Regions from separate parts of the Clostridium saccharoperbutylacetonicum N1-4(HMT) genome, predicted to be linked through region 2. Evidence: riboswitches for the same ligand, from Rfam matches in the RefSeq annotation. Region 2 holds a riboswitch; the other holds the start of a gene.
What was found. Region 2 has a riboswitch for S-adenosylmethionine ahead of CSPA_RS25380 (O-acetylhomoserine aminocarboxypropyltransferase/cysteine synthase family protein). Riboswitches for the same ligand answer to the same signal wherever they lie in the genome.

Region 1: it holds a riboswitch for S-adenosylmethionine, as region 2 does, so the genes downstream of both, metK (methionine adenosyltransferase) here and CSPA_RS25380 (O-acetylhomoserine aminocarboxypropyltransferase/cysteine synthase family protein) in region 2, are expected to answer to the same signal.

What each region holds. Positions count from the first base shown of each region.
Region 1 covers NC_020291.1:700,075-703,251, forward strand. The annotation lists gene CSPA_RS03105 (hypothetical protein) at 1-50, shown strand, start outside; tRNA gene CSPA_RS03110 (tRNA-Tyr) at 212-296, shown strand; tRNA gene CSPA_RS03115 (tRNA-Val) at 303-378, shown strand; tRNA gene CSPA_RS03120 (tRNA-Thr) at 507-581, shown strand; tRNA gene CSPA_RS03125 (tRNA-Tyr) at 629-713, shown strand; tRNA gene CSPA_RS03130 (tRNA-Val) at 720-795, shown strand; tRNA gene CSPA_RS03135 (tRNA-Thr) at 917-991, shown strand; tRNA gene CSPA_RS03140 (tRNA-Tyr) at 1,039-1,123, shown strand; SAM riboswitch class I at 1,254-1,353, shown strand; gene metK (methionine adenosyltransferase) at 1,468-2,643, shown strand; gene recD2 (SF1B family DNA helicase RecD2) at 2,881-3,177, shown strand, end outside.
Region 2 covers NC_020291.1:5,781,523-5,784,699, reverse strand. The annotation lists gene CSPA_RS25385 (amidohydrolase) at 1-1,249, shown strand, start outside; SAM riboswitch class I at 1,447-1,557, shown strand; gene CSPA_RS25380 (O-acetylhomoserine aminocarboxypropyltransferase/cysteine synthase family protein) at 1,707-2,996, shown strand; gene CSPA_RS25375 (response regulator transcription factor) at 3,073-3,177, opposite strand, start outside.

The DNA.
Region 1 (3,177 bases), 1.4 Mb from region 2:
AGTATATAGATATTGATAATATAAATAAAATAATTAAAAAGAAAAAATAATTTAGATTAGTATATTAAAATGAAGTATATTGCAGAAATATGGAGTAAGTTGGGCTTAATTTCTGCAAATGCATGATTATAAGAGTTGAAATAAATACAATTTGCAGATATACTAGTCATTGTTGATTGATTGTCAAGCAACTGCTGTGAAAACAGAATAAGGAGGAATTCCCGAGTGGCCAAAGGGGGCAGACTGTAAATCTGTTACGTTTCGTTTCGATGGTTCGAATCCATCTTCCTCCACCAATAAATGGGCGCATAGCTCAGCTGGGAGAGCACCTGCCTTACAAGCAGGGGGTCACAGGTTCGAGCCCTGTTGTGCCCACCATTTAAAAGATAATAGCTGTTAAATCAATTGTTATTTTAAACCACAAATTGTTAGCTTTTAATTGAAAAGCTTAACTGTTAACTATAGAGTCAACTGTGAACTGTAATTATTAACTGTAAACTGAATATGCTGGCATGGCTCAACGGTAGAGCAGCTGACTTGTAATCAGCAGGTTGTAGGTTCGATTCCTATTGCCAGCTCCAATAATATAATTATAGTAAAATTGAGTTGTATTATTAAAATTAAATATGGAGGAATTCCCGAGTGGCCAAAGGGGGCAGACTGTAAATCTGTTACGTTTCGTTTCGATGGTTCGAATCCATCTTCCTCCACCAATAAATGGGCGCATAGCTCAGCTGGGAGAGCACCTGCCTTACAAGCAGGGGGTCACAGGTTCGAGCCCTGTTGTGCCCACCATTTAAAAGATAATAGCTGTTAAATCAATTGTTATTTTAAACCACAAATTGTTAGCTTTTAATTGAAAAGCTTAACTGTTAACCATAGACTCAACTGTGAACTGTAATTGTTAACTGAATACGCTGGCATGGCTCAACGGTAGAGCAGCTGACTTGTAATCAGCAGGTTGTAGGTTCGATTCCTATTGCCAGCTCCAATAATATAATTATAGTAAAATTGAGTTGTATTATTAAAATTAAATATGGAGGAATTCCCGAGTGGCCAAAGGGGGCAGACTGTAAATCTGTTACGTTACGTTTCGATGGTTCGAATCCATCTTCCTCCACCAAAAGAATAAACTACTATGTTTATTCTTTTTTTATATAAAATTTCTCTATTCTCTATATATAGAATTTATCTACGAATATTGACTAATAATTTCTTTTATGGTAGTATAATATATGAAAATTAAATAGAAACTCTTATCAAGAGAGGTGGAGGGAAAGGGCCCGATGAAACCCGGCAACCTGTATTATATAAGGTGCCAATTCCTGTAGGATGATTTCTACAAGATAAGAATAAGTGATTGTTGAAATCATGCTCTTCTTATCGAAGAGCTTTTTTTTATATTTAAGTTTGTGCACACTTAAATACTAGTCTAATATTAAAAAATAAAATTAAGGAGAGAGTTAAATGAGAAGATTATTTACTTCAGAATCAGTTACAGAAGGACATCCAGATAAAATGTGTGATCAAATATCAGACGCTATCTTGGATTCTATATTAGAAAAAGATCCAAATGCTAGAGTTGCTTGTGAAACATGTACAACTACTGGTATGGTTATGGTAATGGGAGAAATAACAACAAATTGTTATGTTGATATCCCAAAAGTTGTTAGAGAAACAGTAAGAGGAATAGGGTATGATAGAGCCAAATTTGGTTTTGACTGTGATACTTGTTCAGTACTTACATCAATAGATGAACAATCAGCTGATATTGCAATGGGTGTAGACGAAGCTTTTGAATCTAAGAAAGGTGAAAAGGATGAAGTTGAAGCTGTTGGAGCTGGAGACCAAGGAATGATGTTTGGTTTTGCAACTAATGAAACAGAAGACTATATGCCTCTTCCAATATATATGGCTCATAAGCTATCAAGAAGACTTACAGAAGTAAGAAAAGATAAAACATTAGAATATTTAAGACCAGATGGTAAGACCCAAGTTACAGTTGAATATGAAGATAATCAACCAAAGAGAATTGATACTATTGTTATATCAACTCAACATGATGAAAAGATTTCTTTAGAACAAATTCAAGAAGATCTTAAGAAATATGTTATTGATGCAGTTGTTCCAGCTGAATTATTAGATTCTGAGACTAGATATTTCATTAATCCAACAGGAAGATTTGTTGTTGGTGGACCACAAGGTGATTCTGGATTGACTGGAAGAAAAATAATAGTAGACACATATGGTGGATATGGAAGACATGGTGGTGGTGCTTTCTCAGGAAAAGATCCAACAAAGGTAGATAGATCAGCTGCTTATGCTGCAAGATGGGTAGCAAAAAATTTAGTAGCAGCAGGTGTTGCTGACAAATTAGAAATTCAAGTGGCATATGCTATTGGTGTTGCTAAACCAGTTTCAATAGAAGTAGAAACTTTTGGAACAGGAAAAGTAAGCGAAGAAAAAATTGTTGAAATAGTAGAAAAAGTATTTGATTTAAGACCAGGAGCTATAATCAGAGATCTTGACTTAAGAAGACCTATTTATAAGCAAACAGCTGCTTATGGTCACTTTGGAAGAAATGATCTTAACTTACCTTGGGAACAATTAAACAAAGTAGATGAAATAAAGAAATATCTTTAATAAATATAGTAAGAAGGCTATCTCTGAGTGCTAGAGGTAGCCTTTTTTACTTTTTGATATGGTTGACTAAAAATTAATCATGAATAATTAATTATTCACTTAAAGTAGGAAAGTATATTATTGATTGAAATATTGATATTTATGGTATAATTAAGAAATGCAAATAAGGTTTTAAACTAAGTTATTGTCTGTTATTAGTGTTTTGAATAATACAAATTAAAGATTTGGAGAGATTTTATGGAAGTTCTAAAAGGTTTTGTTGAAAGTATAGTTTTTAAAAGTGAAGATACTGGATATGTGGTGTGTAAAATTAGAAGTGATAATAATCTAATTAGCGCAGTAGGAACAGTTCCTTTTTTAAAAGAAGGCCAAAATGTGAAGTTAACAGGATATTATACTGTACATAAACAGTTTGGAAATCAATTTAATATTCAAGATTACGAAGAACTTCTTCCAACCTCTTTAGATGGGATAGAAAAATATTTAAGTGCAGGAGTAATTCATGGAATTGGTCCTGTTACAGCTAAGAAAATA
Region 2 (3,177 bases):
ATGGCTAAATAGTAAGGCGTTTGAATATTTTAAAATAACTCCAAATACGAACGTTCCAAATGGTGGAAGAATAGAATTAGATGAGCAAAATCAACTGTGGGGTATATTAAAAGAGAATGCTGTTTACTTAGTTAATATTGATTGGATAGGTAAATATGAAGATAAAGATTATATAGATAATTTTATAAAGTATCAAAAATTGCAACATTCTCATGGGGTAACAACTATAGGATTAATTGATACTAAAGAAGTGAAGATGCCTCTAGAGCTTTATGGAAAATTGGAGAACATGAAAGAACTTAAATTGAGAATAGTATATGGGGTGACAATTTTACCTAAAGAATTATGTAAAAGAAGTGTAAATGAGCAATTACATGAACTTAAAAGAAATAGGATAATATATAGTACAGAATTATTTTTAGTTTCAGTAGCAAAGTTTTTTTCAGATGGAATTATAGAAAATATGACGGCATTTTTGTTTAAACCTTATACATTAATTGATGACAAATGTAATGAGAAGCAAGGCTTATTCTTGTGGAATATTAATGAGCTTAAAGAAGGAATAAAGATGGCAAATAGATTAGAGTTTAATGTTTGTATTCATGCCAAAGGAGATTTAGCTTGTAAGTTTGCAATAGATGGAATAGAATATTCAATAATAAATAATCAAAACAAGACATTCAGAAATTCATTAATCCATGTAGATTTAATAACACAGTATTATATAAGAAAAATGAAGGCTTTAAAAATTAATACAATAATAGAGCCATGTTGGTTTTATAAATCTATGAGTTTGAGCAAAAATGAAGTATTAGCTATAGGAAAAGAAAGAGCCTATAGGCAATATCCTGTTAAATCATTAGTTGATTTAGGAGTAATCACAGCAGCAACTTCTGATGACAATACTTCAGTAAAGATAAATCCATTGGAGGCTATAGAGTGTGCAACAGTTAGAAATTTATATGATTTCTTGCCATCTGGATATCCAGAAATTATAAATATGAATGATGTGAAGTATAGATTAAATCCAAGGGAGAGAATATCAATTGTTGAAGCTATAAAAATGTTCACTATAAATGCTGCTTATGTTTTAGGTAAGGAGAAGGAAATCGGAAGTTTGGAAATTGGAAAAAAAGCAGATTTTATAGTATTGGATAAGGATATAGTTTGGACCAATCCTTTAGATATAGGGAATATTAATATAAATAGAACTTATTTTAATGGAGAGCTAGTATATTTAAATGAATAAACTATTTATAGTTATTATAATTAGGTAAGTAATAATATAAAAGGAGATTTATTGCTATTTTAAAATTTATAACAGGTATATATTAAAGAAATATTAATAAAAAGTAAAAAATAATTAGAAAATGGTATTGACATGAAGATATAAAGAAGATATACTTTATATCATAGTAAACAACTAAGAATAATAAAATTAAAAATTTTTTATCAAGAAAGACGGAGGGACTGGCCCTGTGATGTCTAGCAACCTGAATTTTATACTTTAAATTTAAGGTGCTAATTCCTGCAGATGTTAAATCTGAAAGATAAGAATGTATATGAATTTTTCTGCTACCTTCTTATTCGGAAAGTAGCTTTTTTGGTATATAAATACATAATTATTTTAATTAAACTTGGAAACTTTGATGGAAAAATTTTATTATTCAGGATTATTAAATTTATATAAAATGGGGGCAAAAACTATGAGTAATCAAGAAAGAAAATTAAAATTTGAAACATTACAACTTCATGTTGGACAAGAACAACCAGATCCAGCAACAGATGCAAGAGCAGTACCAATTTATCAAACAACGTCATATGTATTTAAGAATTCAGCACATGCAGCTGCAAGATTTGGATTAGCAGATGCAGGTAACATATATGGACGTTTAACAAATTCTACACAAGATGTTTTTGAAAAACGTGTTGCAGCTTTAGAAGGTGGAGTAGCAGGACTTGCAGTAGCATCAGGGGCAGCAGCAATAACATATGCTTTTCAAAATATAACTAAAGCAGGGGATCATATAGTTTCTGAAAACACTATATATGGCGGATCATATAATTTGCTAGCACATACATTCCCAAACAATGGGGTGACAACAACTTTTGTAGACCCATCAGACTTGTCAAATTTTGAAAATGCAATTCAAGAAAATACAAAGGCCATTTTTATAGAATCACTTGGAAATCCAAATTCTAATATTATAGATGTAGATGCTCTTGCAGAAATTGCACATAAGCATAAAATTCCACTAATAGTAGATAACACCTTTGGAACACCATATTTATTTAGACCAATTGAACATGGAGCTGATATTGTTGTTCATTCAGCTACAAAATTCATAGGTGGACATGGAACCTCTCTTGGAGGAATAATTGTAGATTCAGGAAAATTCGATTGGATAGGATCAGGGAAATTCCCACAACTAAGTGAAGCTGATCCAAGCTATCATGGAATTAAATTTGCCGAAGCTGTTGGACCAGCTGCATATGTAACTAGGATTCGTGCGGTTATATTAAGAGATACAGGAGCATGCATAAGTCCATTTAATTCATTCTTATTATTACAAGGACTAGAAACTCTTTCACTTAGAGTTGAACGTCATGTTGAAAATGCTTTAAAAGTGGTAGATTTCTTAAAAAATCATCCAAAGGTTGAAAGTGTTAATCATCCATCATTACCTGAAAGTCCAGATAATGCGCTATACAATAAATACTTTCCAAATGGAGCAGGGTCTATATTTACATTTGAAATTAAAGGTGGTGCAAAGGAAGCACAAGACTTTATTGATAAGTTAGAAATATTCTCTTTACTTGCAAATGTAGCTGATGTTAAATCGTTAGTAATCCATCCAGCTAGCACTACTCATTCGCAAATGAATGAAACTGAGTTAAAAGAATCAGGAATAAAACCAAATACAATTCGTCTTTCAATAGGAACAGAACATATTGATGATATAATCTATGATTTATCACAAGCTTTTGGAGAATAAATGTATAATTAATAATAAAAGATTAGGAGATTATCATGAATAGCATGATAATCTCCTATAAAAATATTATCTCATTTTAGTGATCTTTGTATTGCATTCTGTAATCGGTAGGATATACACCTACATTTGATTTAAATACACGACTAAAATAAAAAGCGTCTTTATATCCAATCAATTCTCC